Regions from separate parts of the Streptomyces sp. 351MFTsu5.1 genome, predicted to be linked through region 2. Evidence: riboswitches for the same ligand, from Rfam matches in the RefSeq annotation. Region 2 holds a riboswitch; the other holds the start of a gene.
What was found. Region 2 has a riboswitch for glycine ahead of gcvP (aminomethyl-transferring glycine dehydrogenase). Riboswitches for the same ligand answer to the same signal wherever they lie in the genome.
Positions count from the first base shown of each region.

Region 1: it holds a riboswitch for glycine, as region 2 does, so the genes downstream of both, gcvT (glycine cleavage system aminomethyltransferase GcvT) here and gcvP (aminomethyl-transferring glycine dehydrogenase) in region 2, are expected to answer to the same signal.

Region 1 covers NZ_KB911794.1:118,832-133,358, forward strand. Annotated here, with positions in the region: gene H295_RS44055 (DNRLRE domain-containing protein) at 1-2,665, shown strand, start outside; gene H295_RS0134390 (hypothetical protein) at 2,673-3,008, shown strand; gene H295_RS0134395 (FAD-dependent monooxygenase) at 3,045-4,550, opposite strand; gene H295_RS0134400 (Pr6Pr family membrane protein) at 4,788-5,381, opposite strand; gene H295_RS44060 (hypothetical protein) at 5,441-6,043, opposite strand; gene H295_RS0134410 (L-serine ammonia-lyase) at 6,401-7,768, opposite strand; gene glyA (serine hydroxymethyltransferase) at 7,825-9,099, opposite strand; gene gcvH (glycine cleavage system protein GcvH) at 9,114-9,491, opposite strand; gene gcvT (glycine cleavage system aminomethyltransferase GcvT) at 9,590-10,708, opposite strand; glycine riboswitch at 10,855-10,951, opposite strand; gene H295_RS0134430 (AAA family ATPase) at 11,138-11,806, shown strand; gene H295_RS0134435 (enhanced serine sensitivity protein SseB) at 11,912-12,706, shown strand; gene H295_RS0134440 (enhanced serine sensitivity protein SseB C-terminal domain-containing protein) at 12,862-13,662, shown strand; gene H295_RS0134445 (ABC transporter permease) at 13,998-14,527, shown strand, end outside.
Region 2 covers NZ_KB911797.1:4,220-18,746, reverse strand. Annotated here, with positions in the region: gene H295_RS0136340 (carbohydrate ABC transporter permease) at 1-278, opposite strand, end outside; gene H295_RS0136335 (extracellular solute-binding protein) at 285-1,580, opposite strand; gene H295_RS0136330 (APC family permease) at 2,273-4,225, shown strand; gene H295_RS0136325 (TOBE domain-containing protein) at 4,289-4,708, shown strand; gene gcvP (aminomethyl-transferring glycine dehydrogenase) at 4,779-7,664, opposite strand; glycine riboswitch at 7,843-7,938, opposite strand; gene H295_RS0136315 (PRC-barrel domain-containing protein) at 8,061-8,438, shown strand; gene H295_RS0136310 (DNA polymerase IV) at 8,354-9,787, opposite strand; gene H295_RS0136305 (MerR family transcriptional regulator) at 9,846-10,493, opposite strand; gene H295_RS0136300 (bifunctional nuclease family protein) at 10,758-11,231, opposite strand; gene H295_RS0136295 (MerR family transcriptional regulator) at 11,309-12,046, opposite strand; gene H295_RS46130 (FHA domain-containing protein) at 12,065-12,973, opposite strand; gene H295_RS0136285 (DUF881 domain-containing protein) at 13,035-13,877, opposite strand; gene H295_RS0136280 (small basic family protein) at 13,883-14,215, opposite strand; gene H295_RS0136275 (DUF881 domain-containing protein) at 14,212-14,527, opposite strand, start outside.

The DNA of each region.
Region 1 (14,527 bases), on a different contig from region 2:
CGCCGCCGACGCATACACCACCGCTACCATCACCTACATCGACGCCAACGGTCAGGAAACCAACACGGCCACGCCCGGTGGCTCGATCACTACGACCGAGTACGACGAGTTCGGCAACACGGTTGCCGAACTGAGCGCCGCCAACCGTGAACTGGCATTGGGTACCGCTACTGGCGCCGCCGATACGCTGGCCGCGCTCGGTCTGGCCGACCTGTCCACCGCGGACCGCGCCCCGCTGCTGGCCGTGCTCTCGGAGTACTCCTCCGACGGCGAGCGCCTGCTGGACGAGTACGGTCCACTGCACGAGGTCACCCTCACCGCGCAACTGGCGGGTTCCACCACCGAGTCCACCCTCGCGGCGGGATCGGTCGTCACCGCGCGCACGCACACCTCATACGCCTACGACGAGAACCGTCCCTCCGACGCCGAGTTGTCGGACCTGGTGACCACCACCAAGACCGGCGCCTTTGTCGACGGGTACGGTACGGACGCGGATGTCCGCACCGTGACCACCGCCTACGACTGGTCCACGGGCCAGACAACGGCCAGCGGCGGCGACGACACCACCGGCACGGTCGCCACTTACGACTCCGCCGGGAAGGTAGCCACCACCCGTACCGCGGGATCCAGCGGAACGGACGCCGCGACCATCAAGTACGAGTACTACACCGCCGACGGCACCGGCACTTGCGGGAGCCGACCCGAGTGGGCGGGCCTGGCCTGCCGCACCTCACCGGCGGCCGACATCACCGACGGCGGAACCAACCCCGCCAAGACGGTCACCACCGTCTACACCTACGACCGGTGGCTCCAACTCGCCACGAAGACCGAGACCGCCAATGGCGTGACCCGCACCACGACCATCACCAAGGACAACGCGGGACGGCCGTTCAAGACGACCATCAGCGGCGGCACCGGAAAGGACGTCCCGGCCACGACGGTCACCTACAACGAGACCAACGGCCAACTGTCCCAGCGGACCGCGAACGGGCAGACCATCGCCTACACCTACGACGCCCTCGGCCGCCCGACGTCGTACGGCGACGGTGCCGGCAACGCCACCACCACCTCCTACGACATCCTCGACCGGCCCGTGAAGGTCACGGACTCGGTTCCGTCCACCGTGACCTACGCGTACGACACGGCCGGCAATCGCAAGTCGCTCACGGACTCGGTCGCGGGAACCTTCACCGCGTCGTACGACGCCGACGGCACCCTCGTCTCCGAGTCCCTGCCCGGCGGCACCACGCTGACCATCGGCACGGACACCACCGGCACCGAGACGGGCCGGGTCTACGCCGATGCCAACGGCACGGCGATCGTCTCGGACACCGTCCGCCACAACGCACGCGGTGAACAGGTCGGACACACCCAGACCGACGGCTCCACCACGGACACCACCTACACCTACGACAGTGCCGCACGCCTCACCCAGGCCACCGACACCACCGCCACCGGCTGCACCACCCGCGCCTACACCCTTGACGCGAGCAGCAACCGCACCGCGCTGAAAACCACCACGGACGACTGCGACAGCAGCACTGCCGATGCCGTCACGGCCTCGACGTCGTACGACTACGACAGCGCGGACCGGCTCATCGCATCCGGCGTGGCCTACGACGCGTTCGGCCGAACGACCACCAACGGCACCAGCACGCTGACCTACTACGCCAACGACCTCGTGAACAGCGAGACCGTCGGCACCAGCCGCCACACCTGGACCCTGGACGCTGCCGCGCGACTGGCCGTGTCCGCCGACCAGACCCAGGCGACGGATGGGTCCTGGACCACCACGGGCACCATCACCAACCACTACGGCTGCGACTGCGACAGCCCCAGCTGGAGCAAGTCCTCGTCAGGCGCCGTCAGCCGTAACGTGGCCGATCTGACCGGCACTCTCGCGGCGGTCACCACGGCCTCGGGTAACACGGTGCTCCAACTGTCCAACACCCACGGGGACATCACGGTCCAGCTCCCCCTGGACACCTCGGTGGCGCCGACCGTCCAGCAGTACGACGAGTACGGCAACGCACTCGACGCAACGGCATCGACCGCATACGGGTGGCTGGGCTCCTACCAGCGGGACAGCGGCACGCTCAGCGGCATCACGCTCATGGGCGTCCGGCTCTACGACGCCAGAAGCGGCCGCTTCCTCCAGAGCGACCCGGTGTACGGAGGAAACGACAACAGCTACGAGTACTGCCGCGGAAACCCCGTCTCCTGCACGGACCTCAGCGGCGCCTACTCCTACTCGTTCACCTACTACATCGGTGCGTACTTCAGCTCCGCCAAGACGGTGTTCAAGTGGATCCGCAATCATTTCTGGGTGTTCCCCCTCAGCGGGTGCGGTGCCACCCTCAACCGGGGCGAGCGATGCAACCTCAAGCCCGTGCTCGGTCCCGTCAAGGTGGAGAAGCTGACCTCGACCTACTTCCAGTTCCTCTCCCTGAAGGGGCACTTCGAAGGCCCCGGCAAGCGGCTGAGGTTCACCTTCAGCAAGAGCTGGGGAGTGATCTCCATGAAGGTCAAGGCATGGGGCCCCAACAAAACCAAATGCGACAACAACACGTACTGCTCGACAGCGAACAAGATCGCGGCGCGGACCGGATTCGCGGTGTTCGCCTCCATGATCGCCTACTACACGACGCTCTACGGGGTCTGGTGATCACACGATGAACGCACAGGTTCATGAACGGGCGAGGCCCGTCCTCACCTCTCTGGTGATCGTGACGCTTGCGGCGGTTCCCTGGGTCGTCGCCGTGCTCCCGCTCACCTTCAACGGCATGCAGCGGGTGGAGGAATCCGGCGGCACCGGAACCGGGTCCGTCGGACTGGGCATCACGATGCTGGCGTTTGCGGCACTGCCGCTCGTCGCCTCGGCGCTGGTCCTCACATATGGGCTGACCGCCCGAATGGAGGTCCACAGGATGGTGCAGATCGCGGCAGCGGCCCTCTTCTTCGGAGGCCTGGTGTCGTTCCTGTTCGCCGTTCTGCTCGCCATGGCGTAAGCAGGAGGCGGTAAGCACGGTGGTGGCGGTCTTCCCTCAGCGGAGGCCGCCACCGCTACCCAGAGCGTGTGTCAGCCAGTGGTCCAGCGCGGCTGGCGTTGTGCCCGCCCACCCGAGGTGGGCGTCAGGGCGAACGAGCATGACGGTCCGTCTGCCGCCGGTCTCCGAGACTGCGACCACTGCGGTATCCGCGCCCAGGTGTCTGCGAGCGATGGCCGCAAAGGTCGGCGCAACCGCGGCGGGGGCGACAATCGCCCACCGGTGACCGAGTTCCCCGTGCAGGCGGGTGCGGCTGCCGTCCTCCCGGAGGCAGGTCAGGTCGGGTACGCGATCTCCCGCACGCAGTCCGACACCGATCCCAAGGCGCGACCACCGGTCTCCCAGAGGCCCATTGCGGTAGCTGATCCTGAGCTGCGAGGACTTCTCCCAGAGCAGCCGTTGCGCGGTCGGGAGACGGAGCAACGGAACCAGGGCATGGTCACGGACGGCGCGCACCACCATGTTGTCCGCGACGGCCAGACGCGTAACGCCGCTCGTCGAAGCCACCACCTCGCGGGCCACCGGACGCCGTTCGCTTTCGTAGGTGTCCAGCAGGCGGCTGTGGGCTCTGCCGGAGGCGACCAGAGCGAGCTTCCAGGCCAGGTTCTCGGCATCACCGAGCCCGGTGTTCATGCCCTGTCCACCGAACGGGCTGTGTACGTGAGCGGCGTCTCCCGCCAGCAGAACCCGGCGGGACCGGTACCGGGTGGCCAGGCGGCGCTGAATACGAAAGGTCGACGTCCACAAGTCCGTCCATCGCTCGGGCGGCCGGATCCCGGCGTGCTCCTGAACGGCCAGTCTCAGCGCATGCGACACACGATCGGAACCTATGTCCTCGCCATCTGCGGGAGCCGACGCCACCAGTCGCCAGACGCAGTCCCCGGGCAGAGGAAATACCCCGAGCATTCCCTTCCGGTGCAGCCACGCCGACACCACGTCCCTGGGAAACGGCAGCGACGCACGCACATCCGCGAGGAAAAAACCGTCCACCACGGGCGCTCCGGGAAAGTCGATGCCCGCCGATCCGCGCACGCGGCTGTGTGCCCCGTCGCAGCCCACCAGCCACCTCGCGCGCACCGCTCCGTCGTCGAGCTGAACCGTCACGCTCTCCGCATCCTGATCGGCGTCGATGAACTCCCGGCCCCACTCCACCTCGACACCAACATCGCGGAGCCGCCGCAGCAACTGCGCTTCTACCTCTGCCTGCGAATTGACGAGCACAGGGCGATCCACGAGCGCCGCATGCGCGCCGACCTTCAGACGCATCAGACACTTTCCGTTGACGTGTGTGACGAACTCCGCGACTCGCACCGATCGCTCAGGCAGTCCCTCCAGAGCTCCGAGCCGGTCGAGGACTTCGGAGCCCCGCGGCTGGATCCCTAGAGCACGTGACGCTGTCGAGGGCCGCTCCGCCTTGTCGACAATCCTGACCGATACCCCGGCCAGGGCCAGGCCGCATGCCAGGGCCAGCCCGGTCGGCCCCGCGCCGACCACGACCACCATCGGACCTTCCACCTGGCATCCTCCGCGACTGAGATCTGAAGTGGCCGGAGTGTCGAGCCTAATGCGAGTGAGAGTTTCGTCGTTCACTGCCTCCCATGTGCGCCCCTCGAAGCCCCGGCCCTGGCGGACGGTGCACGACAAAGTCCCTCGCCGGGGCCACTCCGGCAGGTCCGGCACGCCTTGGCCATGCTCGGGACCCACCGAAGGCGGAGGGCAGGCGTGCGGTGGTGGCACCGTTTACCGGATCCCCCTGGTGTGGTGATGCCGACGGACTGCGTGATGAATCGCTGTCAGGGCGACGCCGAGCGCGACGACGATGGCATACAGCACAGCTACAGCCGCCGCGACGGCGGCTGCGCTGAACTGCGGGGGGCGCAGGAAGAGGAAGGGCATCGCCGCGGCGCCGGACCAGGCAAGAGTGCCCACGACGGTCAGGTAGGCAGCGGGCCACCAGGCGAGCAGAGTGGCCTCGCGCCAGGTGGCAGGGAGAGCGTAGGGGGCGAGGAGGAACTCCGCGACCACCAGGATCGGTGCTCCTCCGTGAAGGAGGAGCGTCGCCGAGCGTGCCCACGCGTCGTCATGAGCGCCGAACCAGGTGCCTGACGGACTGCTCGGTGCGATCACCGTCATGTAGATCAGCGAGGAGAGCACCACCCCGACCACGGCGGCACCACGGACCCGGTCGCCCCAGGCGCTGTTGGAGGTCCCGCGCACAAGTTGCCAGGTCAGCAGGGTCGCGGCCAGCATCGCCGAGTCGACCGTGAAGTACAGCAGTGAGGGGGTCGGATCCGTTCGCTGGATGAACTGGCAGATCACGCCAAGCGTGAGCACGGTAGCGCCGCTTCCTCGGAGCCGTGCGAGGGTCCGGCTCGGTCTGGTCGGTGAAGAGGTCACGAGGGCAACGTCCCCGATGTGTGTGCCAGGGCCGTCATGGTGGAGCCGACGGCCGGGAGTGACTGCCAGAAGGCGTGCGGGCCGGGGACGTGCGGGAGACGCGCCTCGATCCCTTGTCCCTCGGCGGACTTCACCAGGTCGCGCACCGCCAGTCGCGGTGACAGAGAGCTCTGCTCTGCACGGACCACGACCAGGCGGCTCGCCCTTGGGGCCGGGCGTCGCGTGGCGGCCCGGAGGTCGTCGGAAAGACAGCTGGCGCGTAGCGCGTTCGCGAGAAGCAGCAGGTCGACGCGGCGCCGGGTGTTCGGCGCCGCATCCGGGCAGGCTTCCAGGGGCGGTACGGCGCCGGCCACCGTAGCCGTCTCTTCCAGGTAGGCCCCGACCAGGCGGTTCTCGCGACGCACGGCTGACAGGAGGCCGGCGGCGCTCCACCTCTGGACCGCGACCGGTTCGACCAGCACGACGGTCTGCATCGGCGGGCCCGTCTCGGCCGTACCGGAGACGGCGGCCATGGCAGTTGCGAAGGAGGCCCCGAGGGAGTAGCCCATCACGCCCGTCGCACCGGAGGACCCGGCGCAGGGCCAGGGCGGACTCGTCACACACGACAGCGCGAGGAGCCCGTGCGCACACAGCCAGCAGATCTGCGTGCGCGGTCTCCGGTGCGTCTGCCCGTCGGTAGACCCCCGGGACAGTTCGTCTATGTCTCCCTTGGCTCTGGAGGCTTGAGGGGATCGATTTATACATTCTGACGGCGGTCGGCGCTCAGGGCGGATCCGAACGGCGATCGAGGAAGTCACGAACCCCCAGGTCAGGCCTCCATCCCGTGAGATTTCCTGGGGACTTTTCGGGGACTTTCAAGCCTGTCCCAGGGACTTCTCGGGGACTTTCCGCCGCGTAAGCAGGGAAGGCCCTGACAGCGCTGAAAGAAGCGAACGCGCTGGTCAGGGCCCATCCCCTCAGCACTCGATGATGTTCACCGCGAGCCCCCCGCGCGCCGTCTCCTTGTACTTCACGCTCATGTCCGCCCCGGTGTCCTTCATCGTCTTGATGACCTTGTCGAGGGACACCTTGTGGGAGCCGTCGCCGCGCAGGGCCATCTTCGCCGCGGTGACCGCCTTCACCGCGGCCATGCCGTTGCGTTCGATGCAGGGGATCTGGACCAGGCCGCCGACCGGGTCGCAGGTCAGGCCCAGGTTGTGCTCCATGCCGATCTCGGCCGCGTTCTCGACCTGTTCCGGGGAACCGCCCAGGACCTCGGCCAGCGCGCCCGCCGCCATCGAGCAGGCCGAGCCGACCTCGCCCTGACAGCCGACCTCCGCGCCGGAGATGGACGCGTTCTCCTTGAAGAGCATGCCGATCGCACCCGCGGCGAGGAGGAAGCGGACCACGCCGTCCTCGTCCGCGCCGGGCACGAAGTTCATGTAGTAGTGCAGGACCGCGGGGATGATGCCGGCCGCGCCGTTGGTCGGGGCGGTCACCACCCGGCCGCCGGCCGCGTTCTCCTCGTTGACCGCCATCGCGTACAGCGTGATCCACTCCATGGAGTGGGCCAACGCGTCACCCTCCGCCCGGAGTTGACGGGCCGTCACGGCCGCGCGCCGGCGCACCCGCAGCCCGCCCGGCAGGATGCCCTCCTGGGACATGCCCCGGGACACACAGGCCTGCATCACGCGCCAGATCTCCAGGAGTCCGGCCCGGATCTCGTCCTCCGTGCGCCAGGCCCGCTCGTTCTCCAGCATCAGGGCGGAGATCGACAGGCCGGTCTCCTTGGTCAGGCGCAGCAGCTCGTCACCCGTGCGGAACGGGTACTTCAGCACCGTGTCGTCGAGCTTGATCCGGTCCTCGCCGACTGCGTCCTCGTCCACGACGAAACCGCCGCCGACCGAGTAGTACGTCTTCGACAGGAGCTCGGCGCCCGAGGTGTCGTACGCCCACACCGTCATGCCGTTGGCGTGGTACGGGAGCGCCTTGCGGCGGTGCAGCACCAGGTCGTCGTCGAAGGAGAAGGGGATCTCGTGCTCGCCGAGCAGCTTCAGCCGCCCCGCGGACCGGATCTCCGCGACCCTGTCGTCCGCGCCCGCCACGTCCACCGTCCGGGGAGACGCCCCCTCCAGGCCGAGCAGCACCGCCTTCGGGGTGCCGTGGCCGTGGCCGGTCGCGCCCAGGGAGCCGTAGAGCTCGCAGCGGACCGAGGCGACGGCCGGCAGCAGGTCCTCGTTGCGCAGACGGCGGGCGAACATGCGGGCCGCGCGCATCGGGCCGACCGTGTGGGAGCTCGACGGGCCTATGCCGATCGAGAACAGGTCGAAGACCGAGATGGCCACGGGAACTCCTTCAAAAAGGGTGGGGGCACACGTCGTCGGGTGCCCCCACCGTGGAACTACTTGCTCAGGCCGTTGAGGCCGGGGTACAGCGGGTGCTTGTCCGCCAGCGCCTTGACGCGGGCCTTCAGCGACTCCACGTCGTACGACGGCTTCAGCGCGGAGGCGATCACGTCCGCGACCTCGGCGAAGTCCTCGGTCGTGAAGCCGCGGGTGGCCAGGGCGGGCGTGCCGATCCTGAGGCCCGACGTGACCATCGGCGGACGCGGGTCGTTCGGGACGGCGTTGCGGTTGACCGTGATGCCGACCTCGTGGAGACGGTCCTCGGCCTGCTTGCCGTCCAGCTCGGACTCGCGCAGGTCGACGAGGATGAGGTGCACGTCGGTGCCGCCGGAGAGCACGTTGACCCCGGCCTCCCGGGCGTCGTCGGCCGTCAGACGCTCGGCGAGGATGCGCGCACCGTCCACCGTACGCCGCTGGCGCTCCTTGAACTCCTCGCCCGCCGCCACCTTGAAGGACACCGCCTTCGCCGCGATCACGTGCTCCAGGGGGCCGCCCTGGAAGCCCGGGAAGACGGAGGAGTTCAGCTTCTTCGCGAACTCCTTCTTGGCGAGGATGATCCCGCCGCGCGGGCCGCCCAGCGTCTTGTGGGTGGTGGAGGTGACCACGTCCGCGTGCTCGACGGGGTTCGGGTGCAGCCCGGCCGCGACCAGACCGGCGAAGTGGGCCATGTCGACCCACAGGTACGCCCCGACCTCGTCGGCGATCCGCCGGAACTCCGCGAAGTCCAGCTGCCGCGGGTAGGCCGACCATCCGGCGATGATCACCTTGGGCCGGTGTTCGCGCGCGAGCTTCTCCAGCTCGGCCATGTCGACCAGGCCGGTGGCGGGGTCCACGTGGTACGCGACCACGTCGAACTGCTTGCCGGAGAAGTTCAGCCGCATCCCGTGGGTCAGGTGACCGCCGTGCGCGAGGTCGAGACCGAGGATGGTGTCGCCGGGCTGGGCCAGCGCGAACAGGGCGGCCTGGTTGGCGGAGGCACCGGAGTGGGGCTGCACGTTGGCGTACTCGGCGCCGAACAGCTCCTTGAGCCGGTCGATCGCGATCTGCTCGGCCACGTCGACGTGCTCGCAGCCGCCGTAGTAGCGGCGGCCCGGGTAGCCCTCGGCGTACTTGTTGGTGAGGACCGAGCCCTGCGCCTCCATGACCGCGAGCGGGGCGAAGTTCTCCGAGGCGATCATCTCGAGCGTGGACTGCTGCCTGACCAGCTCGGCGTCGACCGCGGCGGCGATCTCCGGGTCGAGCTCGTGCAGGGGCGTGTTCAGTGCGGACATCAGGTGCGGACTCCTCAGCCGGCGGAAAAGGCGGTGTACTCGTCGGCGGAGAGCAGGTCGGCCGGCTCCTCCGCGACGCGTACCTTGAACAGCCAGCCGCCCTCGAAGGGGGCGGAGTTCACCAGCGCCGGGTCGCTGACGACGTCCTCGTTGACCTCGGTGACCTCACCGGAGACGGGGGAGTACAGGTCGGAGACCGACTTGGTCGACTCCAGCTCGCCGCAGGTCTCGCCCGCGGTCACCGTGTCACCGACCTCGGGGAGCTGGACGAAGACGACATCGCCGAGCGCGTTGGCCGCGTGCTCCGTGATGCCGACCGTCGAGACGCCGTCCTCGGCGCCCGACAGCCACTCGTGCTCCTTGCTGTAACGCAGCTGCTGGGGGTTGCTCATGGCCTGAATTCTCCTGTACGCGGGGGAGTGCTGACGAAGGGGGGACTGCGGAAGGCGTGCGTGAACCGTGACTCCGTGCTCAGCATCACCTACGGCGGTTACTTCTGGCGCTTGTAGAACGGCAGCGCCACGACCTCGTACGGCTCGTGGCTGCCCCGGATGTCCACGCCGACACCCGCCGTGCCCGGCGCCGCGTGGGCGGCGTCGACGTAAGCCATGGCGATCGGCCTGCCCAGCGTGGGGGAGGGGGCGCCGGAGGTGACCTCGCCGATCACCTGGCCGTCCGCGACGACCGCGTACCCGGCACGCGGGACGCGACGCCCCTCGGCGACGAGCCCGACGAGGACGCGCGGCGGCTTGTGGGCGGCGTTCTCCGCGGCCTCGCGCAGGGCCGCGCGGCCCACGAAGTCGCCGTCCTTCTCGAACTTCACGACCCGTCCGAGGCCGGCGTCGAAGGGGGTGAGGGAGGTCGACAGCTCGTGGCCGTACAGCGGCATGCCCGCCTCCAGACGCAGCGTGTCCCGGCAGGACAGTCCGCACGGGACCAGGCCTACGCCCTCGCCCGCCTTGGTGAGCGCCTGCCACAGCTCCACCGCGTGCTCCGGCTTCACGAACAGCTCGAAGCCGTCCTCCCCGGTGTACCCGGTGCGCGCGATCAGCGCGGGCACCCCGGCGACCGTGCCCGGCAGTCCGGCGTAGTACTTCAGGCCGTCGAGGTCGGCGTCGGTCAGCGAGGCGAGGATCCCGGGGGACTCCGGTCCCTGGACGGCGATCAGGGCGTACGCGTCCCGGTCGTCCCGCACCTCGGCGTCGAAGCCGGCCGCCCGCTCGGTCAGGGCGTCGAGGACGACCTGCGCGTTGGAGGCGTTGGCGACGACCATGTACTCGCTCTCGCCGAGGCGGTAGACGATCAGGTCGTCGAGGATGCCGCCGTCCTCCCGGCAGATCATGGTGTAGCGGGCCCGGCCGACGCCGACCGAGGCGATGTTGCCGACGAGGGCGAAGTTCAGCAGCTCGGCGGCCTGCGGTCCGGTCACGGTGATCTCGCCCATGTGGGAGAGGTCGAACAGTCCGGCCCTGGTGCGCACCGCGTTGTGCTCGTCGCGCTCGGAGCCGTAGCGCAGGGGCATGTCCCAGCCGGCGAAGTCGGTCATCGTGGCACCGAGGGAGCGGTGCAGGGCGTCGAGCGCGGTGTGCCGGGGTGCAGAACTGGTCATCGGACGGTCGTCTCCAGAATCCAAGGCATGACAGGCGAGGTCTTTCCTCCCCATCTGTCATCGGAACCTGAGAGGTTCGCCATGAAGGACATGGCTTGCACCGTGGGTGGGGCCACCGGCGTCGGCGGCCCGCTTTTCAGATGTGCCTCGCCCGCGCGGTAACGGGGCCTGAGAGATTCAAGGGAGGGACTTGCTCCTTCGGCGCCCGGGTACACGTACCCGGAACTCTCCCGCGCGGATTCAAACGGCCGGTATGCAGTTGGCGCCGCCATCATTGCACGCTTCGAGGCCGACGTCAGGGCCGGATCCGACGCCTCCTTCTGTAACCGGTCTGTGGCGGTACGCGTACAGAAACGCGAGAGATCGTCCATTACCTTCTCTTTACGCTCGGTGGGGAGGGGTAGAACCCCCTGAACCCGGAGGAGGACGATGACGGTGAACAGGACCACCGCGTACGCGACGACCTCGGGCATCGCGCTGCCCAAGCAGCCCGCGGCGCCGGCCGTCGAGGCCCGCGGCGCCCACCCCGTCGTCCGTGACCTGCGCGAGCGCGCGGGTCACAGCCCGCACGCCCTGCTCTTCGGTCCCCGGGACCTCGTCGTCGTCACCGGGCTGCCCGGCAGCGGCAAGTCCACCCTCATGAAGCGGGCGGTCCCCGGCACCCGCGTCGACTCCCAGGACACCCGCGACCGCTGGGACCGCCGGCTGTCCCGCTTCCTGCCGTACGCCGTCTACCGCCCCCTGGTCCGGCTCGCGCACTACGCCGGACTGCGCCGCGCACTGCGCTCCGGCGCCGGAGTGGTGGTGCACGACTGCGGGACCCAGACCTGGGTGCGCGGCTGGCTGGCCCGCGAGGCCCGCCGTCGCGGCGGCACCCTGCACCTGCTGCTCCTCGACGTCACGACGGACACCGCGCTCGAGGGCCAGCGCGAGCGCGGCCGGGGTGTCTCCCGGTACGCCTTCCTGCGGCACCGGGGCGCGGCGGCCCGTCTGATCCGCTCCGTGGAACGCGGCGACCTGCCCCCGGGCTGCGGCTCGGCGATCCTCCTCGACCGCGACGCGGCGGACGTACTGCGCCGGATCGGTTTCACGGGCTGAGCCGGCGCACTCCGCGGTGGATCGGCTGCACGGCCGAGCCACACAGCCGGTGCACCCGCTAGCCTTTCAGCCACATCAGCGGTTCACAGCAGGCGGTCAGAACAGATGGACTTCCCGGCGGATCTTCCCGCGGACTTCCCGGCACAGTCGGCACACCCCCACCCGCACGGCGGGTGGCCCGGCAACGAGCTGGAGGAGGTGCTCTCGGCCTCCCTCGGCATTCCCTCGGCCGGCGGACGGATCATCGAGGTCCTCGGCCGCAGCTTCGTCTGGGTCCCGCTGCCCAACGGCGGCGGCCCGCACAGCGGTCCCCTCGACCTGCCCACCCTGGAGATCGACGGCCAGGCGTACGTCCCGGTCTTCAGCTCCGAGGAGCAGTTCCGCCAGGTCGTCGGTTCGCACCTGTCGTACACGATCGCCCCGGCGGTGGAGTTCGCCCGCGGCCTGCCCCCGCACGTGGGCATCGCCGTGAACCCCGACGGCGTGGTCGGTGTCCCGCTGCCGCCCGCCGCGGTCGCCGACCTCTGCCGCGTGGGCCGCACCCCGCTGGACGGCCCCAACACCGGCGGCCGCGTCAAGCTCTACGAGCCCGACTGGCAGGACGACCCGGTCGACTTCCTGGCCGCCGCCTCGGCCGAGTTCGCGGCGACCGGCGTGGTCCTCACCGCCCGCCGCTGCCTGGCCGCCATCGAGACGGCCGACCCGGTGATGTTCGTCGGCGTCGAACTCTCCCAGTGGGAGGGCGACTTGCGCACCCTCCCGATGGACGCCCTGGGCCGCGCTCTCGGCACGACCCCGGTGAAGTGGCCGGTCAACCTGGTCCTGTTGGACGTCGCGGACGACCCGGTCGGCCACTGGATGCGAGCCCAGGTCCGGCCCTTTTACACCCAGGGGACGTAATGCAGGGGCGCGGGGCTGTATCGATATGCGGCTCCGCCGCGTGGGCGCGATCGACCCCCACGACCCGCAGTCGCGATCCGACGCCAGGAACCGAGCTCCTGGGCGCTTAAGCTGTGTCCATATCCGGGGCAACAATCAGGGAAGGGGCGGTCCAGGTGAGCGCCAGCGGCACGGGCACCGCGACCGGCACGGTCGAGCACATGCTGCGCCAGGTGACCCCCGGGCGCTACGACGCCTACGAGGCACTGCTGCGCGCCCTCGCGACCCCCACCGTCGGTCAGGTCTGGATGCTGCTGTGGCACGGCCAGTCCGGCTCCCCGGACGCCCAGTACGGAAACATGGAGGTCGACGGCCACGGCTACGCCCCCTGCGTGACCTCGGCCCAGGAACTCTCCGCGAGCGGCTGGAACCGTTCCTACGAGGTCGTCGACGGCGTCGACGTGGCCCGCACCCTCTACCCCGACCACTACGGCCTCTGGCTCAACCCGCACGCCCCGGGCGGTGGCGTCGGCATCCCCTGGCTCGACCTGCGCCGCATCGCCACCGGCCTGGAGCGCCAGCCCGCCGGTCCGCTCCGGCTCTCGGAACCCGGCATCGAGGTCCCGCAGTTCTACGCCCTGCTCGTGCAGAACGCCCACCGCACCCCGGCGGTCCGCTCGCTGCGCCGCGCCTGGGTGCAGCCCGCGCTCGGGGCGCCGTATCTCGCCATCGGCCTGGATGTGTACGACACCAGCCCGTCGGCCGTGGACTCGGTGCGCGCGATGATGCAGCAGTCCATCGGCGTGGTCCCGGAGGGGCTGCCGGTGTCGACCGTGGCGATGTCCGACGAGTACGACCCGGTGGCGCTGTGGATGCGCGCGGGGGCCCGGCCCTTCTACGACCGTGAGGCCCACGGTGCGCCCGCGCAGGCCCCGGCGGCCGGGTACGGCTATCCCCCGGCCCGCGGTGCTTACTGAGAGCTACGGCAACCCGTTCGGCTCGTTTACGTAACAGCCACATTTCTTCGCGCGTAGATGGCGGCGAATCGTCGCCGATGTCACCTATTGTGCCGTTCTGTCCCAACTGGCATGCGTCCGGGAGGCGTTACCCGCTGTTCGGATAACGGAATCCCTCGTACTGCATCACGGTTACGCATACTTTCTTCGCCAGACCTGGCGGGTGATCGCAGCGAAGCTGAAGACTCCCCAGGCAGACGCAGGAACAGACGTTCCTGTGAGCTGAGCAAGTCGACAAAGCCGTAATCCACGGCGGGTGTAGGCCGGTCACCACCGGCGAGAGGGGTCGGGTCACTGTGACCGCACCGATCGAGACCACCGGGGCGCAGGCCGAGGCGCAGCCTGAGGCTGTCCTCGCCGGCGCCGGCAAGGGGCAGATCGAGGGCCGTTCCCTGGGGCAGATCGCCTGGTCCCGTTTCAAGAGGGACAAGGTGGCGGTCGCCGGTGGCGTGATCGTCATCCTGCTGATCCTGATCGCGGTGCTGGCCCGTCCGATCCAGGCCCTCTTCGACCTGGACCCGAACGCCCTGCACCAGGACCTCATCGACCCCAACACCTCGCTGCCCAAGGGCGCCTGGGGCGGCATGAGCTGGGACCACCCGCTCGGCGTGGAGCCGAAGTTCGGCCGCGACATCGCCACCCGCATCCTCGAGGGCTCCTGGGTCTCGCTGGTCGTGGCCTTCGGCGCCACCATCCTGTCGAACACCATCGGCGCGGTCCTCGGCGTGGTCGCCGGGTACTACGGCGGCCGGGTCGACACGATCATCAGCCGGCTGATGGACACCTTCCTGGCGTTCCCGCTGCTGCTGTTCGCCATCGCCATCTC
Region 2 (14,527 bases):
AAGACCGGGTTGTCGAAGAGGTCCGTGAAGTTGTTGGTGCCGACGTAGTCCGACGGCATGCCGAAGCCGCCCCAGCGGAAGAACGCGGCGTACAGCGCGAACAGCATCGGCAGCAGGACCATGCCGATGAACAGCACCAGCGCGGGGAGTTGGAAGCCGACCGCGGTGAGCCAGTGCAGCACCCGTCGACGGCCCCGCCCCCGGGCCCTGACTGATTCCGGGGGCGGGAGTTCGGTGCCCGGACCGCTCCGCTTGTCTGCGAGGAACGTGGAGGTCATCGCGGGCTACTGCTCTTCCTTCGCCGTCTGCGTGATCGACTGGGCAACCTGCTCGGGGGACTTGGAGCCGGCGATGAGCGCGGCCACGCTGTCGTTGACCTCCTGGCCGACGGCGGGCGCGTACGCCTGGTCGAGGTAGAGCTGGAAGCCGGTGGCCGCCTTCAACTGGGCCTGTACGAGCTTGAGGTTGGGGTCGGTCATGGCCTTCTCCGCGTTCGGCAGCACGGGAAGGATGCTGGTCTTCTTGACCAGTTCCAGTTCGGTGGCCTCGGAGGCGAAGAACTTCAGGAAGTCGACGGCCGCCTGCGGGGCACCCCGGCGCAGCGCGTGGCCGCCGCCACCGCCGAACACCTCGGTGATGGCCCCCTTGCCGCCCTCGACCGCGGGGAACGGGAAGAACCCGAGATCGGAGCCGAGTCCCTTGCCGGAGTCGGCCTGCACGGAGGGCGCCCACTGGCCCATGAGCTCCATGGCCGCCTTGCTGTTGCCCACGGCGGCCGCCTGGCCGGTCGGGGTGGAGTAGGCCGCGTTGAGGAAGCCCTTCTGGAAGGGCTGGAGGTCCACGAGGTCCTTGAGGTGCCGGCCGGCCTCGACGAACCCGGCGCCGGTGAAGTCCTTGTCCTCGCTGGCCTTCTGGAGGGCGGCGATGCCGGCGGTACGCATCGCGAGGTAGGCCCAGTAGTACATCCCCGGCCACTTCTCCTTGCCGGCGAGGGCGATGGGCGTGATGTTCTTCGCCTTCAGCTTGTTCACGGCCTCCAGGAAGCCGCTCCAAGTGGTGGGGGGTTCACTGATCCCGGCCTGCTTGAAGAGCTTCTTGTTGTACCAGAAGCCGATCATGCCCATGTCGAACGGAACGCCGTAGAGCTTGCCGTCGAGGATGTACGGCTCCTTGGTGACCTTCAGCAGACCGTCGGACCAGGGCTTGGTCCGGTCGCTCAGATCCTCGACAAGACCGGCGTCGACCTGCTGCTTGAGGACACCGCCGCCCCAGGTGTGGAAGATGTCGGGGAGCTTGCCGGAGGCGGTCAGCGCCGTCATCTTCGACTTGTAGGCGTCGTTCTCCAGCTGGACGATCTTGATCTTCACCTTGGGGTTCTGCGCCTCGAACTTCTTGGCGAGACCGGCCCAGACCGTCTTCGCCGGCTCGGTGGTGGAGATGTTCCACCACTCCACCGTGGTCGTGCCGTCGGACGACCCTCCGTCCGAGTCACCGCCGCAGCCGGTCAGTGCCGTCATGCTCAGACCGGCCGCGGCGGACGCCGCTATGAATCCACGGCGGGACAGTGCCGGGTCGCCCATTTTGCGCTCCTTGGGTACGGGACGGAGACGTCCTGGTCCGCCCTGCGTCTCGAAAGTTTCGAAAGAGATCCAGAAAGCTTCGCTGCTGCCGCACCCTAGAGACAGCTACGGAGGGGTGGCAACCCCCTGTGCAGAGGGAATGTTCGAAGAACAACCACTCAACTCGTCGCGAGGGGCGGTGAGGTGATCGCCCCGGACGAAGCCCGCGGCGCCCTGGATGCCATAGAGGACGATGATCGGACCCACGAAGGGAGAGGCCACCCACGGGGGAGACAAGCGCGCGAGAGAAGCGCGGCGAGCCCTGGGCCGAGCGCCCGGGAGTCGCCGTCACTGACCGCCGCTCCACGCACTTACAGCCGAAACATTCGGCATTCTCAGCGATCCTTACGAGAGCGACCAGTCGAGCTGCCCACCGGCGCTTGAGCCCCCACTAAGATGCGCCGCCAGTCCCCGCATCTCGCCCCCTCACCATGACGCTGCGTGTCCACCCCGCGCCCTCCTCCAACACAGCCCGAACCGGGACGAATCTCCCCATCGCCCACTCCGGGCCGCTGCGGACCGAGTCTTAACGGAAGCTTGACGCCCATACGGCCCCGATCCGAAGGCCCAGACGTCACTCTCCGCTTACGCTTGTCCCGCCGTCAGCCGGGCGGCCGCCACCCCGCTGAGCCGCACCGCAGGAGCACCCCCCGATGGCCACGACCGAACAGCCGCCCGCCAGTCGCCTGCGCGCCTGGATGCTGGAAGGCCTGTCCGACATGGGCAAGCCGGGCGGCCACACGGGCCCCCACGCCGAACCGGAACCCGCGCACCGGGGCCAGCGCTGGTGGCGGGTGATGTGCCTGACCGGCGTCGACTACTTCTCGACCCTCGGCTACCAGCCCGGCATCGCCGCCCTGGCGGCCGGCCTGCTCTCCCCCATCGCCACGATCGTCCTCGTGATCGTCACGCTCGCGGGCGCCCTGCCGGTCTACCGCCGGGTCGCCGAGGAGAGCCCCCGGGGCGAGGGCTCCATCGCCATGCTGGAGCGGCTGCTGTCCTTCTGGCAGGGCAAGCTCTTCGTCCTGACCCTGCTCGGCTTCGCCGCCACCGACTTCCTGATCACCATCACCCTGTCCGCCGCGGACGCCTCCACCCACCTCGTCGAGAACCCGCACCTGAACAGCGCCCTGCACGACCAGCAGATGCTGATCACCCTCGTCCTGGTCGCCCTGCTCGGCGCGGTGTTCCTCAAGGGCTTCCTGGAGGCGGTCGGCGTCGCGGTCGTCCTGGTGGGCCTCTACCTCGCCCTGAACGTCGTCGTCGTGATCGTCGGCTTCTGGCACATCATCACGGCGGGCCACGTCGTCACCGACTGGTCCAGCGCCCTGACCGCCGAACACGGCAACATCTTCGTGATGATCGGCGTGGCCCTGATCGTCTTCCCCAAGCTCGCCCTCGGCCTCTCCGGCTTCGAGACCGGCGTCGCCGTCATGCCGCACGTCCAGGGCGACGAGGGTGACACGGAGGAGCGCCCCACCGGCCGTATCCGTGACACCAAGAAACTGCTCACCACCGCCGCCCTGATCATGAGCGGCTTCCTGATCGCCACCAGCTTCATCACCACCCTCCTCATCCCGGAGAAGGACTTCGAGTCGGGCGGCCCGGCCAACGGCCGCGCCCTCGCCTATCTGGCCCACCAGTACCTGGGCGGCGCCTTCGGCACGCTCTACGACGTGTCCACGATCGCCATCCTGTGGTTCGCCGGTGCCTCCGCCATGGCAGGGCTGCTCAACCTGATGCCGCGCTACCTGCCCCGCTACGGCATGGCCCCGCACTGGGCCCGCGCCGTCCGCCCCATGGTCATCGTGTTCACGCTCATCGGCTTCCTGGTGACGTGGATCTTCGACGCGGACGTGGACGCGCAGGGCGGCGCGTACGCCACCGGCGTGCTGGTGCTGATCAGCTCGGCGGCGATCGCGGTGACCATCGCCGCCCACAAGGCGGGCCAGCGGGGCTGGACGATCGGCTTCGCGGTCATCTCCGCGGTGTTCCTCTACACGACCGTGCTCAACGTCATCGAGCGCCCGGACGGCGTGAAGATCGGCGCCTGTTTCATCGCCGGCATCATCCTGGTGTCCCTGCTCTCCCGGCTGGCCCGTGCCTTCGAACTCCGCGTCACCAGCGTCACGCTCGACCCGTTGGCGGAACGTTTCGTCCGGGACATGGCCAGCCGCAAGATCCGCTTCATCGCCAACGAACCGGACTCGCGCGACAAGGCCGAGTACCGCGACAAGATCGAGCAGATCCGCGAGGACAACGACATCCCGGGCGAGGACTTCGTGTTCGTGGAGGTCACGGTCCTGGACCCCTCGGAGTTCGAGGCCGGCCTCACCGTACGGGGCGAGGTGCTGCACAACCGCTACCGCGTCCTGACCCTGGAGTCCTCCTCCATCCCCAACGCCCTCGCCGCCCTCCTCCTCCACGTCCGCGACGAGACGGGCTGCACCCCGCACATCTACTTCGAGTGGACCGAGGGCGGCCCGTTCGCCAACTTCCTGCGCTTCTTCCTCTTCGGGCAGGGCGAGGTCGCCCCCGTCACCCGGGAGGTCCTGCGCGAGGCCGAACCGGACCGCGCCCGCCGCCCCCGCGTCCACACGGGGTGACCCGCGAGCGCGTCCGGCAGTGCCCTGCCGGACGCGCTCCCGCACCAGCCCTACCGTGACCCCATGACCCTGAGCATCCGCAACCAGCTCCCCGGCACCGTCACCGCCGTCACCCCCGGTGACGCCATGGCGACGGTCAAGGTCCGCCTCGACGGCGGCCAGGACCTCACGGCCGCGATCACCCTCGACGCCGTCGAGGACCTCGGCCTCTCCCAGGGCTCCGCCGTACGCGCCCTGGTGAAGTCGACGGAGGTCTCCCTCGCCACCGCCCCGGTCCGCGGTGTGTCCATCCGCAACCAGCTCCCCGGCACGGTCACAGGCGTGGCCACCGGAGCCGCCATGGCCACCGTGCGGATCGCCGTGGAAGGAGGCGAACTCACCTCCGCGATCACCGCGGAATCCGCGACCGATCTCGCCCTCACCACCGGCACCCCGGTCGTCGCCCTCATCAAGTCGACCGAGGTCGCCCTGGCCAACGCCTGACGCCGTCGCGCCGCACCCGACGCCGGACGCGAAAAGGGCCCCGCCGAAGCGGGGCCCTCCTCAGTTCGGATCAGTCCTCGTACGCGTCCAGCGGCGGGCACGAGCACACCAGGTTGCGGTCGCCGAAGGCCTGGTCGATCCGCCGTACCGGCGGCCAGTACTTGTCCGCGACCGAGACACCGCCCGGGAAGACGGCCTCCTCACGCGTGTACGCGTGCTCCCAGTCGCCGCCCAGCGCACCGGCGGTGTGCGGAGCGTTCCGCAGCGGGTTGTCGTCCGCGTCCCACTCCCCCGAGCCGACCTTCTCGATCTCCCCGCGGATGGCGATCATCGCCTCGCAGAACCGGTCGAGCTCGGTCAGGTCCTCGGACTCGGTCGGCTCGATCATCAGTGTCCCGGCCACCGGGAACGACATGGTCGGCGCGTGGAAGCCGTAGTCGATGAGCCGCTTGGCCACATCGTCGACGCTCACGCCGGTCGCCTTCGTCAGCGGCCGCAGGTCGATGATGCACTCGTGCGCGACCAGCCCGCCGGGCCCGGTGTAGAGCACCGGGTAGTGCGGCTCGAGCCGCTTGGCGATGTAGTTGGCGGAGAGCACGGCCACCTGCGTGGCCCGCTTGAGCCCCTCACCGCCCATGAGCCGCACGTACGCCCACGAGATCGGCAGGATGCCCGCGGAACCCCAGGGCGCGGCCGAGATGGGCCCGACGCCCGTCTCCGGGCCGGCCGCGGGCTGCATCGGGTGGTTGGGCAGGTACGGCGCGAGGTGCGCCCGCACGCCCACCGGGCCGACGCCCGGACCACCGCCGCCGTGCGGGATGCAGAAGGTCTTGTGCAGGTTCAGGTGCGAGACGTCACCGCCGAAGTGCCCCGGCTTGGCGAGCCCCACCAGCGCGTTGAGGTTGGCCCCGTCGACGTACACCTGCCCGCCGGCCTCGTGCACCTGCGCGCAGATGTCGGCGACGTGCTCCTCGAACACGCCGTGCGTCGAGGGGTAGGTGATCATCAGAACCGCGAGCTCGTCCCGGTGCTGCTCGATCTTGGCCCGCAGGTCCTCGACGTCGATCTCGCCGTCCCCTGCGGTCTTCACGACGACGACCTTCATGCCCGCCATCACGGCACTTGCGGCGTTGGTCCCGTGCGCGGACGACGGGATCAGACACACGGTCCGCTGCTCGTCCCCGTTGGCCCGGTGGTACCCGCGCACCGCGAGCAGCCCGGCCAGCTCGCCCTGCGACCCGGCGTTCGGCTGGAGCGACACGCTGTCGTACCCGGTGACCTCGGCGAGCCGCTCCTCCAGCTCCCGGATCAGGGTCAGATAGCCCTCGGCCTGCTCGGCGGGCGCGAAGGGGTGCAGCTGCCCGAACTCGGGCCAGGTGACCGGCTCCATCTCGGTGGTCGCGTTGAGCTTCATGGTGCAGGAGCCCAGCGGGATCATGCCCCGGTCCAGCGCGTAGTCACGGTCGGCGAGCCGGCGCAGGTAGCGCAGCATCGCGGTCTCGGAGCGGTACTGGTGGAACACGGGGTGAGTGAGGAAGTCGTCGCCCCGCAGCAGCGCGTCCGGCAGCGCCTCCTCGGTGGCCGCGTCCAGCGCCTCGATGTCGCCCTCGACCCCGAACGCGTCCCACACGGCGGCCACCTGGGCCCGCAGGGTGGTCTCGTCACAGGCGAGGGACACGTGGTCGGCGTCGACGAGGTGCAGGTTGACGCCGCCCTGCCGCGCGGCGTCGACGACCTCGGCCGCCCTGCCGGCCACGCGGACGGTGAGCGTGTCGAAGTAGGAGCCGTGCACGACCTCCACGCCACCGGCGGTGAGCCCCGCGGCGATGATGTTCGCGTACCGGTGGGTCCGTCGCGCGATGGCCTTGAGCCCGTCGGGCCCGTGGTAGACCGCGTACATCCCGGCCATGACCGCGAGCAGCACCTGCGCGGTGCAGATGTTGCTGGTCGCCTTCTCCCGCCGGATGTGCTGCTCCCGCGTCTGGAGCGCGAGCCGGTACGCCTTGTTCCCGTCGGCGTCCACGGACACGCCCACGAGCCGCCCGGGCAGGCTCCGCGCGAACTTCTCGTGCACGGCCATGTAGCCCGCGTGCGGCCCGCCGAAGCCCATCGGCACACCGAACCGCTGCGTGGTCCCGACCGCGATGTCCGCACCGAGTTCACCCGGCGACCTCAGCAGGGTCAGCGCGAGCAGGTCGGCGGCGACGGTCACGAGCGCGCCGAGCTCGTGGGCCTGGTCGATGACGGGCTTGATGTCGCGTACGGCCCCGGAGGCGCCGGGGTACTGGAGGAGCACTCCGTTGATCTCACGGGAGGCGATCTCTGCCGGGATGCCCTGGCTCAGGTCCGCCACGACGACCTCGACACCGGTCGGCTCGGCGCGGGTCTCGATGACGGCGACGGTCTGCGGGAGGGTGTCCGCGTCGATGAGGAAGAGGCCCTTCTTGTTCTTCCCCATGCGCCGGGACAGGGCCATGGCCTCGGCGGCCGCCGTCCCCTCGTCGAGCAGCGAGGCGCCGGAGGTCGGCAGCCCGGTGAGTTCGGCGACCATGGTCTGGAAGTTCAGCAGGGCTTCCAGCCGGCCCTGCGAGATCTCCGGCTGGTACGGCGTGTAGGCGGTGTACCAGGCCGGGTTCTCCATCACGTTCCGCAGGATGACGGGCGGCGTGAAGGTGCCGTAGTACCCGAGTCCGATCATGGGGGCGAGGACCTGGTTCCGGTCGGCCAGCGACCGCAGCTCGGCCAGCACCTCGGCCTCGGTGCGCGCTCCGGGCAGCTCCAGGGCATCGGCGTTCTTGATCACATCGGGCACCGCGGCGGCGGTCAGCTCGTCGAGCGAGCCGTACCCGACCTGGGCGAGCATCTTGGCCCGGGCCTCGTGGTCGGGACCGATGTGACGCTGCTCGAACGGGATCCCCTGCTCGAGCTCTGCGAGCGGAATGCGGTGGGCGGTCATTGCGGAGGCCTCCTGGTCTGACGCGACCTTCGAGGGGTACCCCGGCGCGGGTACCCCGACGGCCTCCCCCTCTGTCATCTCAACCTGAGAGCTTCACCGGTCGCCCGAGGGCCACCGGCTTTCACCGTCGGTGAGAGCGGAGGCCGCCGTCGACACCCGCCCTGCTTTCCAGAGTGACCTCGTCCGTGCGGTACGTGAGCCTGAGAGATTCCGGGGAGGATTTGCTCCTTCGGCGCCTCCGATGTCGTCTGGAGGACTCTCCCGCACGGGGTCGACAGCCGTCTGCCAGCCTACCAGCGCGGTCCGCGATCGAGCGTTCGAGTGGCCGCCCACCCCAATGTGCTCTTTCGTAGTGTTACGACCGCTTCGGATGAGTTGCGACCAAGTGGAGGGCCCGTGCAGACCGACATCGATCCGCGCAACCTGATCGGCCGCAAGGCGTTCGACCGCAACGGCACGAAGATCGGCACCGTCGACGAGGTCTACCTCGACGACGCCACCGGGGTCCCGGAGTGGGCGGCGATACGCACCGGCCTCTTCTCCCGCGACGCCTTCGTCCCCCTGGAGCCCAGCGAACTGGTCGAGGGCAACCTGAAGGTCCCCTACGACCGCTCCCTGATCAAGGACGCCCCTGACTTCGGCGTGGGCCGCCACCTTTCCCCGGCCCAGGAACTCCAGCTCTACCACCACTACGGCCTGGACCTGGCCCCACCCCCACCGCTGCCGGACCGCCCCTTCGGCAAGGTGGCAGGCTCGGAGGACGCGGAGCCCTGACCCACCGCTGTGCGACCCACGACCCCCAGCGGCAACGGCTCGGCGACCTCCAGCCCGGGATCGTCGACGGAAAACGTCCGCACCCGCCCCGGAGGAGAGTCCGGCGTCTCGAACCGCACGGTCACCCGCCCCACCCCGCTCCCCTGCACCCACCCGTGCCCGTACGCGGCGTGCCGCACATCGTGTCCGGCGACCCACCGCCGCTCGCCGCCCGACTCCCGTTCCTCGACCGGCACATCGGCGGCGACCTCCTCCTCGGTGTGTTCCACCCCGTCCCCCGCGGCCTGGGCGAACAGATCCTCCTGGGTGAAGTCGGCAAGCCCCGAGACCCCGACCCCCAGCAACCGCACGCCCCCCGTGGAGTCCACCCCCTCCAGCAACCGCAGAGCGGCCTCCCGTACCACCGCGGGGTCGTCCGTGGGCCCCCGCAGCGTCTCGGACCGCGTCAAGGTCGAGAAGTCGTACCGCCGGACCTTCAACACGATGGTCCGCCCCGACAACCCGGCCCCCCGCAACCGCCGCACACACCGGTCCGCCAGCCGCTGCACCTCGAGCCCGACCCGGACCCGGTCATGGATGTCCACGTCGTAGGTGTCCTCCACCGACACCGACTTGGTCTCCCGCTCCGCCACCACGGCCCGCTCGTCCCGCGCCAGCGCCATCGCGTACAGCCCGTGCCCGTGCGCCTTCCCCAGCAGCCGTACGAGCTCGTCCTCCCCCGCCTCCACGATCTCCTCGACGGTGTGGATCCCGGCCCGCCGCAGATGGTCCCCCGTCGCCGGACCCACCCCCGGCAGGGTCCGCACCGACATGGGTCCGAGCAACGCCCGCTCGGTCCCCGGCTCGATCACCACCAGCCCGTCCGGCTTGGCCTGCTCGGAGGCGATCTTCGCGAGCATCTTGGAGGCGGCGAGCCCCACGGACCCGGTGAGCGCCGTGACGGCCCGTATGTCGGCCCGCAGCTTCGCTCCGGCCAGTCGGGCCGACCCCTCGTCCCAGGCCGCTCCACCGGCCTCCAGATCGACGAACGCCTCGTCCAGGCTCAGCGGCTCCACGAGCGGGGACAGCTCCCGCAGCAGCCCCATCACCTGCTCGCTGATCGCCTTGTAGAACCCGAAGCGCGGGACGAGATAGGCGGCGTTCGGCGCGAGCCGTCTCGCCTGGGCCATGGGCATCGCCGAGTGCACCCCGAACACCCGGGCCTCGTAGGACGCGGTGGCCACCACACCCCGCGGCCCCAGCCCGCCCACGACGACGGCCTTCCCGCGCAGACTCGGCTTGGACGCCTGCTCCGCCGAGGCGTAGAAGGCATCCATGTCGAGATGCAGGATCGTGGGCGCTTTTCTCACATGTCCGATGCTGCCCTACGCCACTGACAATGCCCCGCCGGAACAGCGGAGCAGGACCTCAGACGGCCCGGTTGCGCCGCCGCGCCAGCTCGTCCGCGGGGTTGGTGCCGACGAGCGTCTCGCCGGTGTCCACACGCTCCCCGTGCAACTGCGACAGCGCGCTCTCGACGTCCCGCCACACCACACCCACGGCGATCCCGAAGATCCCCTGTCCGCCTTGGAGGAGTGCGTGGACCTCGTCGGGCGAGGTGCACTCGTAGACCGTGGCCCCGTCGCTCATGAGCGTCATGCGCTCCAGGTCCTGGAATCCCCGCTCCCGCAGGTGCTGGACCGTGGTGCGGATGTTCTGGAGCGACACGCCGGTGTCCAGGAACCGCTTGACGATCTTCAGGACGACGACGTCCCGGAAGCTGTAGAGCCGCTGCGTCCCCGACCCGTAGGCGGGCCGCACACTCGGCTCGACGAGTCCGGTGCGTGCCCAGTAGTCGAGTTGCCGGTAGGTGATGCCGGCCGCCGCGCACGCCGTAGGGCCGCGGTAGCCGATCTGCTCGGACGCCATGGACGTCGCCCCTCCGCTGCTCGGCACGGCCGCCGGTCGCTGCGGAACGTGATGATCGGCCGCGCTGCTGTGAAGCGGGTACGGACCGCTCGCCCCGAGACTGCGTCCGGGGGCACCCCCAGCCGTACCGTCGCCGCTGCTTCTCACGCCGACCTCCGTCCTTGACCTGCCTTCTCGACGGTAGGCAGTCACCAGGGGTGCGTCAACGATCGCCACACTCGGCACGCCGAGTGATAATCACCCTGAGAGTGGTTTCCCGTAGCCATCCGCGGGGAAAGGCTAGCCGAATGCGCTCCGAACGGGCCGCAGGACGCTCTCACACGCCGGTGGCAAATGCCGGCATTTCGGTGACGACCGGACACGCCCGGCCCGTCACGGACCACTGACCCGCCGGACCGGCCGCACCCCGTCTCACTGACTGCTGGTGCCGAAGTCCTCGGGGGAGATCTGGTCGAGGAACTCGCGGAACTTCTCCACCTCGTCCTCCTGCTCGTCCGGGATCGCGATGCCGGCGTCGTCGAGCACCCCGTCGCTGCCGTAGATCGGCGTCCCGGTGCGCAGGGCCAGCGCTATGGCGTCGGACGGCCGCGCGCTCACCTCGACCCCGCTGGCGAACACCAGCTCCGCGTAGAAGACGCCCTCACGCAGGTCCGTGATGCGCACTTCGGTGAGCTCCTGGCCGACCGCCTCCAGCACGTCCTTGAACAGGTCGTGGGTCAGCGGTCGTGCGGGGGCCATGCCCTGCTGCGCGAAGGCGATCGCGGTCGCCTCCCCGGGCCCGATCCAGATGGGGAGGTAGCGGTCGCCTCCCACTTCACGCAGAAGCACGATCGGTTGGTTGGAGGGCATTTCGACCCGGACACCTACGACATCGAGCTCGTTCACACAGCAACCCTAGGCCGTGCCCGGGACGTTTGGGTAGTCGGGCAGGAAACGGGTGACAGTTCCTGCACCTGCCGTCCTCAGGGCAGCCGCACACCGAGGGCGGTCTGCACCAGCGCGGCATGCAGCCGCACCGTGAGCCCCGCCAGTTCCTTCGCACGGGCTTCCGCGTGCGCGCGGGTCTGCGGATTGCGGTGGCGCTTCAGCGGAGCCACCACCTGGTCCACGAGCCCCGCCTCACGGTCCGCGGCGGCCTTCATCGCCCGCAGGTGCCGCGGCTCGATCCCGAACCGCCCGAGCTCGACGACGAGCGCGGCCACGGTCACCGCCTCGGCGTCGTACGCCCCGTCCGGCAGCGGGGTGATGAGCCCGTACGACTCCCACTCCGCGAGCTCCGGCTCACCGATCTCGGCGGCGGCCAGCAGCTCGGCACGGCCGATCCGGGCCGCGGTGGGTCCCTCGGAGACCTCCAGGACCGTTTCTCCGTCCCGCTGACGGCCCACCGTGGGCAGCGCGACGGCCTCGCCCCGCTCCATGGCGTCCAGGTGCTCCCGGATGACCTTGAGCGGCAGATAGTGGTCCCGCTGCATCCTCAGGACGTGGCCGAGTCGCTCGACGTCCCGGTTGCTGAACTTGCGGTACCCGGAGGGCGTCCGCTGCGGCTCGATGAGGCCCTCGGACTCCAGGAAACGGATCTTGGAGATGGTCACTTCGGGAAACTCGTCGCGCAGCACGTTCAGCACCGTGCCGATGCTCATCAGTCCACTGTCCGTCGCGGCGGTGCCGTGTCCGGCACCGCCGCCCGGTGTTTGAAGCATGGACCTTCCCTGGGAGGGTCAGTAGCCCTGCTGGCTCGCGTAGAACACCAGCCGGTACTTGCCGATCTGCACCTCGTCGCCGTTGTTCAGGGCGACCGAGTCGATCCGCTCACGGTTGACGTACGTGCCGTTGAGACTGCCCACGTCGGACACCGTGAACGAGCCGTCCTGGCCCCGGCGGAACTCCACGTGGCGGCGCGAGACGGTGACGTCGTCGAGGAAGATGTCGCTCTGCGGGTGACGGCCGGCCGTGGTCAGCTCGCCGTCCAGCAGGAAGCGGCTGCCCGAGTTCGGACCGCGGCGCACGACCAGCAGCGCGGAGCCCAGCGGCAGCGCGTCCACGGCGGCCTGGGCCTCCGGGGAGAGCGCCGGCATCTGGGTCTGGCCGGTGACCTCCGAGTCGTAGGCCTCGAGGCCGGAGATGGAGATGGTGGAGGTCGTCTCCGAGGGACGCTCGGGAACCGCACCGGCCCGCAGCGGGGCGCCGCAGTTGGAGCAGAAGCGGCTGTTCTCCGCGTTGCGGTTACCGCACCTCGTACACACCTGGGCCGACATAGGGGAAAACCCTCCACCCGTACTTGAGGTTGACGGCTGCCCGAAACCTATGCCGCCGGACTGGGCAGGGTCAACAGACGGCACGCCCTGACCTCCGGAAATGTCACCGCCCGGGCCGCCGACCTGGTCCCGGAACAGCGGGCGCTGGCCCTCGGCTTCGGGCTGTGCGCGGTGCCGAGCGGTGGCGTTGTTGTCGCTACCCTCTCGCGCGCTCTTGCCGAACAACTTCTGAAACAACTTCACGGGCGATTCCCCTTGACCGAAACAGACCCGCCCGTGGGGCAGGACGAACCCTGATTGAACACACCGGCCGACCCGGACACCCTGACAACGTCCGTTTCCACCAGACAGTTTCCACCACGCACCACCCAATCGGTGCGCCGACCCCCCGCAACCTCATGCCCTTGCCCGACGCGCCGCATGCACCCCCGGTTCACCGGGAGGACGACCGAGCGTAGTCAGGCCGCTTCGCCGCCCGCAAGGCGTCCACGACGATCTTGTCCGACCGCTCCACGGCCACCGTGGCCTGCTCCTTCTCGAGAGTCTGCACCACGCCTCCAGGGATGTTGAGCGCCGGTTCCAGGTCCTGCGGATTGCCGATGACCTTGAAACGAAACGGAGCGGTGATCTTGTTCCCGTCGACGCTCACGCTTTTGTCGGAGTCCGACAGATAGGTACCGGCGACGACCCGCACGCCGTTCACCTGAATCGCCTCCGCGCCCGCCGCCCGCAGCTCCTGGATCGCGTCGAGCAGCATGTCCGACTCGACCGTCCCCTTGGTGTCCTGGATCGTCATCTCGATGCCCGGCCCCTGCGCGGCCACCGTGCCCGCCAGGATGCCGAGTTGCCGCTCCTTCTCGACCGTCTGCTTGCGGGCCTCCTCCGCCTGGTCGGAGCTGTTCTCCAGCTCGTCCCGCTGCTTCTCGAGGCCCTGCTTCTCGTCTTCAAGACGCTGGGTGCGGTCGTCCAGTTCATCGAGGATGCGCACGAGATCTTCCTGCCTCGCCCCCCGCAGCGCACTGTCGCTGTCACTGTTCGACGCCACCTGGACGGCGAGACCGAACCCGAGGCCGAACAGCAGCACCGCGACGATGAGTTGGGCCCGGGTCACACGCGGCGGCCACAGGCCCTTGACCAGCCTCTGACGACCGGTCAGGTCGGCCTCCGCCGCCGGACCCGCGGTCTCCTCGACGGGCGTCGCCTGCTGCTCCGCCGGGAGTTCCTCGGGCAGTTCCCTGCGCAGCCCGTTGCCGGGCGTCTCTTCCTGCTCGCTCATCGGCGTCACGCCCTGAAGACGTGCCGGCGGATCGCCGCGGCGTTCGAGAAGATGCGGATCCCGAGCACGACGACGACACCGGTCGACAGCTGGGCGCCCACACCCAGCTTGTCGCCCAGGAACACGATCAGCGCGGCCACGACTACGTTCGACAGGAACGACACGACGAAGACCTTGTCGTCGAAGATGCCGTCGAGCATGGCGCGCAGACCACCGAAGACGGCGTCCAGCGCCGCCACCACGGCGATCGGCAGATAAGGCTCGACAACAGCCGGAACCTCGGGCCGGACCAACAGGCCGGCCACGACTCCCACGACGAGGCCCAGTACGGCGATCACGATGTGCCCTTCTCAGTTCTCGGCTTTGCTGTACGTACGATCACACTCGGTGCGGCCGGCAACCGGAGGTCGTCCTCCACGGAGATCGCGGTCCGGATGCCGTAGTCCCCTTGAAGAGCGTGCAGATACAGCCCGTCGGCGCTGTTCTGGAACCTGGTGCTCAGCCGCTGCCCGTCCCCCACCGCAAGCACCGTATACGGCGGAACCAGCGGCTTGTTGTCGACCAGTATCGCGTCACCCGCGGCCCTGATCGCCGACAGGGCGGTCAGCCGCTGTCCGTTGATGGAGATGGCCTCGGCACCCGATTCCCAC